DNA from 3 places in the Kluyvera sp. NPDC087067 genome. Region 3 is predicted to be linked to each of the others. Evidence: riboswitches for the same ligand, from Rfam matches in the RefSeq annotation. Region 3 holds a riboswitch; each other region holds the start of a gene.

Region 1 (3,279 bases), on a different contig from region 3:
ATATTGAACGCCTGCTCTACGCTGGCATACAGCGTCTGGTCGTACTGCGTCGGGTAGCTTAGGGTTTCGTTGTGATTGAGTTTGACGAGGAACGGAATGCGGTGCGCGTAGCGGCGTGAAACCGAGGCCAGCACGCCGTAGGTCGAGGCAACGCAGTTACAGCCCGCTTCAATCGCCAGTTCGACAATGTTCTTAGGATCAAAATAGAGCGGGTTTGCCGCAAACGACGCCCCTGCGGAATGCTCGACGCCCTGATCCACCGGTAAAATAGACAAGTAACCGGTACCGCCTAAACGCCCGTGGTTATAAAGCGTCTGCATATTTCGTAACACGGCAGGTGGACGGTTGTTATCCACCATCACCCGGTCAACGTAATCATGGCCGGGTAAGTAGAGTTGGTCGGCCGGAATGGTCATACAACGATGCTGTAAAAGGCTGTCGGCGTCTTTGCCAAGCAACTGCGCAATATCAGTCATAGTGAGGCTCCCGTAAGTGCCGATATCATGTCGGCTGGTTATCCTGCTCAACTTTTTTGAGCAGGATAAGCCTGGTACCGGGGACACTGAATGTCCAACTTTTGGCTGATTTTAAGCGCAGCCAACTGGCACGCATCCGTGCCAGTTACCACCATTCATGGAAATGATGTACCGGGCCAATACCTTCCCCAACCTCCAGCGAGTCGGCCTGAGCCAGCGCTCTGGAAAGCCAGTCTTTGGCGACCGGTACGGTCTCCTGCCAACTCTGATACCGTGGTCTTAAGGCCGCCAGCGCCGCCGAAAGCGTACAGCCCGTGCCGTGGGTATTTTTGGTGGCGACACGCGGCGCGGTGAAGCGAATTTCACCCTCAGCGGTAAACAGCCAGTCCGGGCTTTCGCTATCGTCGAGGTGACCGCCCTTCATTAACACCGCTTCACAGCCCAGCGCCCGCAGCGCTCGCCCCTGCTGTAGCATTTCACGTTCATTGCGCGCGTGTGACGTATCCAGCAGCGCCGCGGCTTCCGGCAGATTAGGCGTAATCAATGACACGTGCGGCAATAGCTGTTGCCGCAGCGTCTCCACCGCCGCCGATGAGAGTAGCGGGTCGCCGCTTTTTGCCAGCATCACCGTGTCCAGCACCACGTTTTGAATACGATAGCGCTTAAGGCGTTCAGCCACCGCTTCAACAATATCAGTCTCCGCCAGCATACCGATTTTGGTGGTATCAATACGCACATCGCTAAATACCGAATCCAGTTGGGCGGCAACAAAATCAGGCTCTATGCGATAAACTGACTGCACGCCGCGCGTGTTTTGCGCGACCAGCGCGGTTACCACCGAACAGCCATAGGCGCCCAGCGCAGAGAAGGTTTTCAGGTCGGCCTGAATGCCCGCCCCGCCGCTTGGGTCGGTTCCGGCGATGGTCAATGCGTTGATACGTTTCATACGTTCACCTCCGCTTTCATCGCGTACAACGCATCCAGGAACGCAGGAACAAAACTTCCCGGCCCGTGACCGCAGGCGGCCCGTTGCCCGGCCAATTTCATCAGCGCACAGGCCGCGGCGACATGCTCCAGACGATCGCCCGGCAAGGCACAGCTTGCCGCTACAACGGCTGACAACGCACAGCCGGTGCCGACCACGCGTGTCATCAGCGGATCGCCGCCCTCTAGCGCCAGCGTGCGTTGTCCGTCGGTGATGTAATCCACCTCACCGGTGACCGCCACAATCGCCCCGCTCTCCCGCGCCAGCAATTCCGCCACCGGAAGAGCTTCTGCGGCGGTATCGGTTGTATCGACACCGCGTCCACCGGCGCTGACGCCCGCCAGCGCCATAATCTCAGAGGCATTGCCACGAATGGCTGCCGGGTGAAGCGCCAGTAAGTCGCGGCAGAATTCATGGCGCAGCGTTAAGGCGCCCACGGCAACCGGGTCAAGCGTCCATGGCGTATCCGCACGGTTAGCGCTCTCCACCGCTGCCCGCATCGCCTGCGCGCGCGGCACGGTTAGCGTGCCCACGTTAATTAACAGCGCATTGGCAATAGCAGAAAACTGCGCGGCCTCGCCAGCGTCGATAACCATCGCAGGCGATGCGCCAAGGGCCAGCAAAACGTTAGCCGTGAAGGTCTGTACGACGTCGTTAGTCATACAGTGAACAAGCGGGGCATGTTGATTGAGGAGATGTACGGTGCGCATACGCTGCGCCGGGTTTAGCAGGTCGGGTTGCATGGTTTGCTCCTGCCATAACGCGAAGAAGCAAGACCCGTCGGCCTCTGACTTCCCTACGCTGGCATTATCCAGATCAGGTGGTACGGGTATTTCTCAGCCTTCACAAGGAAGGGCACCCCGAGTCATTTACTACAAAATCAAAAGATTGCGATTAATGCTCCTCATTAATCCCTGATCAGGATATTAATGCCAGCGGGAAGTCTTGTAAACGACAAACGCGGCCCTTTTGGGCTATGTGTGACAGGTTGGGTGACAAAATGTGTACCATGTAGAATACTCATAAGCCGCCAACTATCGCACAAAAAGAGGTCCTGATGGATTTACAAGCATGGGATAACGTTATCTCTATCGCTTCGAATGCTGTAACAGGTTTAAGCTTGCTTGGTGGTGTCATCTTCGGCGGGGTTAAACTTCAGGAGATGGTGAAAAACAAGAAAATGGAGCAAGCTTTCGCCTCTGCAATAGCGCTTAAAGATGAGATTGATGCTACGAGGGGCCGTTATAATCGTATGCGTTTTGACCTTACACGCATAATGACTTTTATCGACACGCTCGCAAAGACTGGTCAAAAAGTAGATCAAGAAAGCTACTATCAAATTCAAGGTTCGTTGAGAGACATGGCGGAAAACACCTTTCGTATTGGTAGCTGTTTCGTCAAAGTTAGCCACTATAACGTTGCCATTAAACAACCAGCTTGGGAACCATTCAACGCTCTTCTACACTCTGCTGGTGAAACGCAAATAGCTATATCGAAATTAGTAAACCTCATAACTCAGGCCTTGCTTAAAGAGCAGATAACAGCAGAGGAATTCGCGACAATTCGTAGTTTTTATGATGAACATGGTGAACGGATGAAAGGCGTTAATAACGCTATCGCCGGGATAGATATTATTAAATTTGATGATTTTTTTGACTTCAGCAAAGTTAATAAAAAAAGCCGGGATTAGCCCGACTCTTATGTTTTCAGTTTTCGTTGTCGCTGTTCGCTGAGTTAATGCTTGATAGTCCCTTCAAGCCCTAGTCTCTCAACCTTATCGAGAAATGAACAGCGCGGAATATCTCCTAATGGTTGTAC
Region 2 (3,279 bases), on a different contig from region 3:
GTCGCGATGGGTAATATTTGTCGCCGCAGCCATGGCCATTCCACCAGACGAAAGAACGGATAGCCGCGCATGCCAAGCTGCGCGGCAAGCTGGCGCTGTTCGCCGGGAACTTGTTCCAGCGCCTGTAGCAGCAGACGGGTTGCCATCGGCATATTAAAGAACACGTGCGCCAGCAGGATCCCTTGCAGGCCGTAGGGGGAGAAATGCCACTGCCAGCCAAACCAGGCGCAAAGCTGCGCCAGCCAGCCCTGACGACCGTAAACGCTCAGAATACCGAACACGGCGACCAGCACCGGCAAAATGAGCGTCATGGCGCACAGTCGTAGCAACAGCTGCCGGCCGGGGAAGCGTCGGCGATAGAGCGCGCGGGCAAGGAAAATTGCAGGAATGACGGACAACAATGCCGAAAGAAACGCCTGCCAGAAGGAGAAGCGCACCACGTGCCACAGGTAGCTGTCGGCAAGCAGCGTCGACCATGAGGCTTCCGGGGCGTTAAACCACAGCGACAAAAATGCCGCCAGAGCGACGGCCACCATCAGCGTGGTGGCCGCAAGCCCGGGATAGAGCCAGTGGGGAATTAGCGGCTGGCGGCGCGGAGCCATGCGTTAATCCAGTTTTGACGTTCGGTCGCTACCTGCTGCGGCGTAAATTGCAGGGCAGTTTGCGGTTTCACCAGGGTGTTAAAGCCTTCTGGCAGCGCAACTTGCGTCACCGGATACATCCAGTTGCCGGTTGGGATCGCCTTCTGGAAGGCAGGAGAAACCATAAAGTTCAGGAATTGATCCGCCAGTTTCTGCTGCTTACTGGCTGCGGTTTTTGCCGCCACTTCCACCTGCAGATAATGGCCTTCCGTAAAGGCCGCCGCGGCGTAGTTATCTTTCTTCTCTTCGATAATGTGGTAGGCCGGCGAGGTGGTGTAGCTTAGCACCAGATCGCTTTCCCCCTTCAGGAACAGGCCGTAGGCTTCGCTCCAGCCTTTGGTCACGGTGACGGTTTTAGCCGCCAGTTTCTGCCAGGCTTCTGGCGCTTTATCGCCATAGATTTTCTGCATCCACAGCAGCAGGCCTAAACCCGGCGTACTGGTGCGGGGATCCTGATAGATAACGCGCCATTTCTGGTCGCTTTCCACCAGTTCTTTCAGGCTTTTTGGCGGATTCTTGAGTTTGTTTTTATCGTAGACGAAAGCGAAGTAGCCGTAGTCGAATGGAACGAAGGTGTCGTTATTCCAGCCACCCGGAATGCTGACGGCGGTTGTGGGCACATTGCTTTTGGCAAACAGTTTGGTATCGGTTGCTGCCTGCAGGAGGTTGTTATCCAGCCCCAATACCACGTCGGCTTTACTGTTTTTGCCTTCCATACGCAGACGGTTTAACAGCGATACACCGTCTTCCAGCGCCACAAATTTCAGCTCGCACTGACAGTCGGCTTCAAACGCTTTCTTGACCGCAGGCCCAGGTCCCCAATCAGCGGCGAAAGAATCGTAGGTGTAGACCGTGAGGACGGGTTTAGCGAATGCTGGCACGGCAATGAGCGCCAGCAAGGGGAGTAATTTTTTAAGCACTTTGCACCTTTATTCATGGTGGCAAAGGATTTTGAGTCAGCCTCAAATCCCTTCGCCGGGATTATCCGGATCAGGTTCGACGGGTATATCTCAGCGTGCGCACTCGGCGCAGCACCCCGTTGAGAACGCCACATTGTAATGATTACGTGAATAAATCAAAAGCCTTATGAATCCGGCGGCGCAAACCATGCGGATTTAAAGTCGAACCAGCCTAAAGTATTCATTCGCACGCCGCGCATACTGCGCTGACCTTGTAGCATCAGCCAGTGGTGAATGAGCGGCACCACGCACTGATTCGCTAAAAGCTGCTGGCACCAGTCGGCCTGCGGGAGGTCGTCGGCGCGCCAGCGCTCGGCATCCTGTTCCCAGTCGAGAGGAATACAGTGGCGGATAAGCGGCACTTCATACAAAAAGGCAAACAGCGAAAAATCCAGCGGCAGCGTAAAGTTGGCGCTATTAAGCCAGATATCGCTGACCACCTCGCCCTGATGCCACTCCTCATACTCCACTTCCCGGATATTTAATTTCACCTGATGCGCTGCCAGCAGGGATTCCATAATGAGGCCAATCGTCCGATGCTCTACGTGTTCGCGGTAATAGGTCAGCGTTACCGATTCTAATCCTGCCGGTTTTTCACAGGCGCGGCTGCGGGCATGGTGCCAGCGCGGCAGCAGGCCGTAAGCCGGGAACCAATGGCTTTGGTGTTGCTCGCCCGCGTGGTACAGAAGATTGTTAGGATGGAAGATGTGGCTCAGCCACTGGCGTACCGCCGGATTGTTGCCAAGCGGGCTGCGGGCGTCGAACAGTAAATAGTAGCAACCTTCTTCAAGGCGGCTTTCGACCGCTTTTTCGCTCTGGGTGGTGCCCTCCAGCGTCAAACCACCGTTGGGTTCCTCGCTGATTTCCGGCAATACCCAAACGTTCACCTCGTCAATGAGCGCCCGGAAACCAAAGTAGTCGTCAAAGGCGAGGATCTTCAGCTGATTTTGGTTGTTACGCGCCACCGCATACGGGCCGGTGCCGACCGGCATACGCGAAAAGTCGGGCAGCGACTGCCACTCGCGCGGCAGGATCATCGCAGAAACCTGGCCTAACAGCAGCGGCAGCCAGCGATCGGGCTGCGCAAGATGGACATCCAGCGTCCAGGCGGTAGGGGAGTCGATGCGCGAAATATTAGAAAACAGCGGGAGCGTCATGCTGCGGTGCAGTGAGGTGATGACGTCTTCCATTTCCAATTCACGCCCGTGATGGAAATGAATGCCGGGGCGCAGGTAAAAACGCCAGTGTAATGGGGAAATTGCCTGCCAATGGTGCGCAATATCGGCTTCCAGTTCCCCATTTTCCTCATTTACCCGCGTTAATGCGCTGAATATTTGTCGGGCGATGTGGGTTTCAGAGCGGCGCAGAGCGGTTCCTGGCAGTAAATTGTGCATCGGACGGTAATAAAGCACGCGCAAAATATGCCGCCCTTGACGGAAACTGCGGCCTAGATGCGACACCAGCATCTGGCGCACCGCGGCCTTATCGCCCACTAATTGCACCAGCTGATCGATCCTGTCTTGCTCCAGCAGATCCTCCGCCCGTTGTTGCTGCAACGCAAGACCGGTATAGAGGAAGGTGAGCTTGGATCGCTTGCCGCGCCCGACTTCCGCCTCCCAGGTCAGCCACCCGCGCGCCTCCATGGTGTTCAACAGCGTCCGCATATGGCGACGAGAACA
Region 3 (3,279 bases):
GTCAACGACCGGGTATAGCCCTAAGCGAAAAGGTACCGTCGGGAATTCAGGCTGATACATCAGGCTTCCTCCTTTTTCAGGTAGATCTCGCCACCTTTGGCGCGGAAGTTTTCCGACATATCCGCCATTCCCACTTCAATGGTTTGCGCGGCAGCGTAGTCGCGCACCTCCTGGCTGATCTTCATCGAGCAGAATTTTGGCCCGCACATTGAGCAGAAGTGGGCCACTTTGCCGGATTCCTGCGGCAGGGTTTCATCGTGGTAGGCGCGAGCGGTGAAGGGATCAAGCGCCAGGTTGAACTGGTCTTCCCAGCGGAATTCGAAGCGCGCTTTTGACATGGCGTTGTCGCGGATCTGCGCGCCTGGATGGCCTTTGGCTAAATCGGCGGCATGAGCGGCAATCTTGTAGGTAATCAGCCCTTGCTTCACATCGTCTTTGTTTGGCAGGCCGAGGTGCTCTTTTGGGGTGACGTAGCACAGCATCGCACAGCCAAACCAGCCAATCATTGCGGCGCCAATCCCGGAGGTGAAGTGGTCATAGCCCGGCGCAATATCGGTGGTCAACGGCCCTAAGGTGTAGAACGGCGCTTCATGACAGTGCTCCAGCTCCTCGGTCATGTTGCGCTTAATCATCTGCATCGGCACGTGGCCCGGGCCTTCAATCATCACCTGCACATCGTACTCCCAGGCGATTTTGGTGAGTTCACCTAGCGTATGCAGCTCGGAGAATTGCGCTTCGTCGTTGGCATCCTGAATGGAACCCGGACGCAGACCATCGCCCAGCGACAGGGAAACGTCATAAGCGGCGCAAATTTCACAGATTTCGCGGAAGTGCTCAAACAGGAAGTTTTCTTTGTGATGAGAGAGGCACCATTTCGCCATAATCGAGCCGCCGCGTGAAACAATGCCGGTCAGACGTTTCGCGGTCATCGGCACGTAGCGCAGCAGTACGCCTGCGTGAATGGTGAAATAGTCCACGCCCTGTTCGGCCTGCTCCAGCAGCGTATCGCGGAACGCTTCCCAGGTCAGATCTTCGGCGATCCCGTTGACCTTCTCCAGCGCCTGGTAGATCGGCACCGTACCGATTGGCACCGGGCTGTTACGCAGGATCCATTCGCGGGTTTCGTGAATGTAGCGTCCGGTGGACAAATCCATCACCGTATCTGCGCCCCAACGCGTCGACCACACCAGTTTTTCCACTTCTTCTTCGATGGAGGAGGTGACCGCCGAGTTGCCGATATTCGCGTTAACTTTGACGAGGAAATTACGCCCGATAATCATCGGTTCTGATTCCGGGTGATTGATATTGGCAGGAATGATGGCGCGTCCGGCGGCCACTTCATCGCGCACGAATTCCGGGGTGATATTTTCAGGCAGGCTGGCACCAAAGCTCATTCCCGGGTGCTGGTGGCGTAAAACTTCGCTGCGGATACGCTCGCGGCCCATGTTTTCGCGGATGGCGATAAACTCCATTTCCGGGGTGACGATCCCCTGGCGCGCGTAGTGTAGCTGGGTGACGCAGCGCCCAGCTTTGGCCCGTTTTGGCGTGAGTAACCCGGTAAAACGCAGCTCATCAAGTCCGTCATCGGCCAGACGTTCTTTGGTATAGGCTGAGCTACGGTCGTCTAACTCTTCGCTATCGTCGCGCGCAACAATCCACGGCTGGCGCAGCTTTGCCAGACCCTGCTGGACGTTAATCGCCACCTGCGGGTCGCCGTATGGGCCGGAGGTATCATAGACCGGCACAGCTTCATTTTCTTCATACTGCGGGGTCTCTTTCGAGCCGCCAATCAGCGTGGGGCTAAGCTGGATTTCACGCATCGGAATACGGATATCCGGCCGTGAACCGGTAATGTAAATGCGTTTTGAGTTAGGGAAGGCGGTTCCTTCCAGGGTATCGATAAAGTGTTGGGCCTGGGCGCGCTGTTCGCGGCGGGATGGTTTAGTAGTGGCAGACATAGCTCATTCCAGAAAAAAGTAAGGATATGGCTTGTCAGACGACGGATGAAGCAAGAGGGAAGATCGCCCATGGGCGATGCAACTGAAGATTAACTCTTGTTCCCTTCGCAGGTCTTAACCTGATCAGGTTCCGCGGATCCCGAATTAACGGTCTCAGCCCGTGCTTACACACTGGGCACTCCGACAAGAAGCGACCTCTGATTATCAGAGGTAATGATTGTAAACTACGCGTTAATACATTAAATCTCAAGCCGGGCGTTTGAATTCGCCTTCGTTAAGCGTCTTAAAGGCCAGCATGATTAACTGATCTTCCAGCCGGAAACGGGCCTCTAACGCTTCACCAATATCAGAAAGCGCCTGCTGAAATTGAGAAACGTTGTCCTGGTCAATGGCGTTTTCCAGCGTCGAATCGTAGAAATCCATAATCAGTTGGGTATTTGCGTCCAGCTGTGGCCAGATTTTGGTGGCGTTTAAAAGCGGACTCTCGCCTTCCATTTTATGGATAATGCGTTCATAAATACTGAAATGACCGGCAGACAGATAGTCGACCAGCCGCTGGCAAAAGTTATCGAGCGCTTTTTCATTAAGCCGCATAAACGATTCTTTGCCAGGCTTAAGGCCAACCAAATCGTAGTACGCCACGAGCAGGTGCTTACGAATATTCAGCCAGCGGTCGACCAGTTTGTGGTGTCCATGAATACGCTCTTTTAGACTTTCTAACTGGTTTAACATAAGTTGACCCCGCATCGGTAAGATTAAATTCTGCTCACGTCATTATGTAATCATAATGTTAACAACATGCCTGTGAAGCAAAGGTTGCGCAAGAGATATGGATCGTATAATTGAAAAATGGGATCGCGGTTGGTGGATAGTCAGCCACGAACAAAAATTATGGCTGCCTGGTGGAGAAATACCCTGCGGCGAAGCGGTTAATTTCGATCTTGTGGGGCAGCGCGCGCTGCACATTGGTGAATGGGACAATCTGCCGGTGTGGCTGGTACAGCAACAACGTCGCCACGACATGGGGTCGGTGCGTCAGGTTCTCGACCAGGATGTCGGTCTGTTCCAGCTTGCCGGGCGTGGTGTACAGCTAACCGAGTTCTACCGTTCGCACAAATTCTGCGGTTACTGCGGCCACACCATGCATCCGAGCAAAACCGAATGGGCGATGCTCTGTAGCCACTGCCGCGAACGCTACTATCCGCAAATCGCGCCCTGCATTATTGTCGCCATTCGTCGTGATGATTCGATTCTGCTTGCGCAGCACGTTCGCCATCGTAACGGCGTACATACTGTGCTCGCGGGCTTTGTTGAGGTAGGC

The links. Region 3 has a riboswitch for thiamine pyrophosphate ahead of thiC (phosphomethylpyrimidine synthase ThiC). Riboswitches for the same ligand answer to the same signal wherever they lie in the genome.
Region 1: another riboswitch for thiamine pyrophosphate. It lies ahead of thiM (hydroxyethylthiazole kinase); the one in region 3 lies ahead of thiC (phosphomethylpyrimidine synthase ThiC).
Region 2: another riboswitch for thiamine pyrophosphate. It lies ahead of thiB (thiamine ABC transporter substrate binding subunit); the one in region 3 lies ahead of thiC (phosphomethylpyrimidine synthase ThiC).

The regions. Positions count from the first base shown of each region.
Region 1 is NZ_JBIUZS010000003.1:228,574-231,852, reverse strand. It holds gene fbaB (class I fructose-bisphosphate aldolase) at 1-476, opposite strand, end outside; gene thiD (bifunctional hydroxymethylpyrimidine kinase/phosphomethylpyrimidine kinase) at 622-1,422, opposite strand; gene thiM (hydroxyethylthiazole kinase) at 1,419-2,204, opposite strand; TPP riboswitch at 2,238-2,334, opposite strand; gene ACIPDS_RS09825 (hypothetical protein) at 2,519-3,151, shown strand.
Region 2 is NZ_JBIUZS010000007.1:202,478-205,756, forward strand. It holds gene thiP (thiamine/thiamine pyrophosphate ABC transporter permease ThiP) at 1-602, opposite strand, end outside; gene thiB (thiamine ABC transporter substrate binding subunit) at 578-1,561, opposite strand; TPP riboswitch at 1,591-1,690, opposite strand; gene sgrR (HTH-type transcriptional regulator SgrR) at 1,726-3,279, opposite strand, start outside.
Region 3 is NZ_JBIUZS010000013.1:27,821-31,099, forward strand. It holds gene thiE (thiamine phosphate synthase) at 1-60, opposite strand, end outside; gene thiC (phosphomethylpyrimidine synthase ThiC) at 60-1,958, opposite strand; TPP riboswitch at 2,042-2,151, opposite strand; gene rsd (sigma D regulator) at 2,205-2,690, opposite strand; gene nudC (NAD(+) diphosphatase) at 2,788-3,279, shown strand, end outside.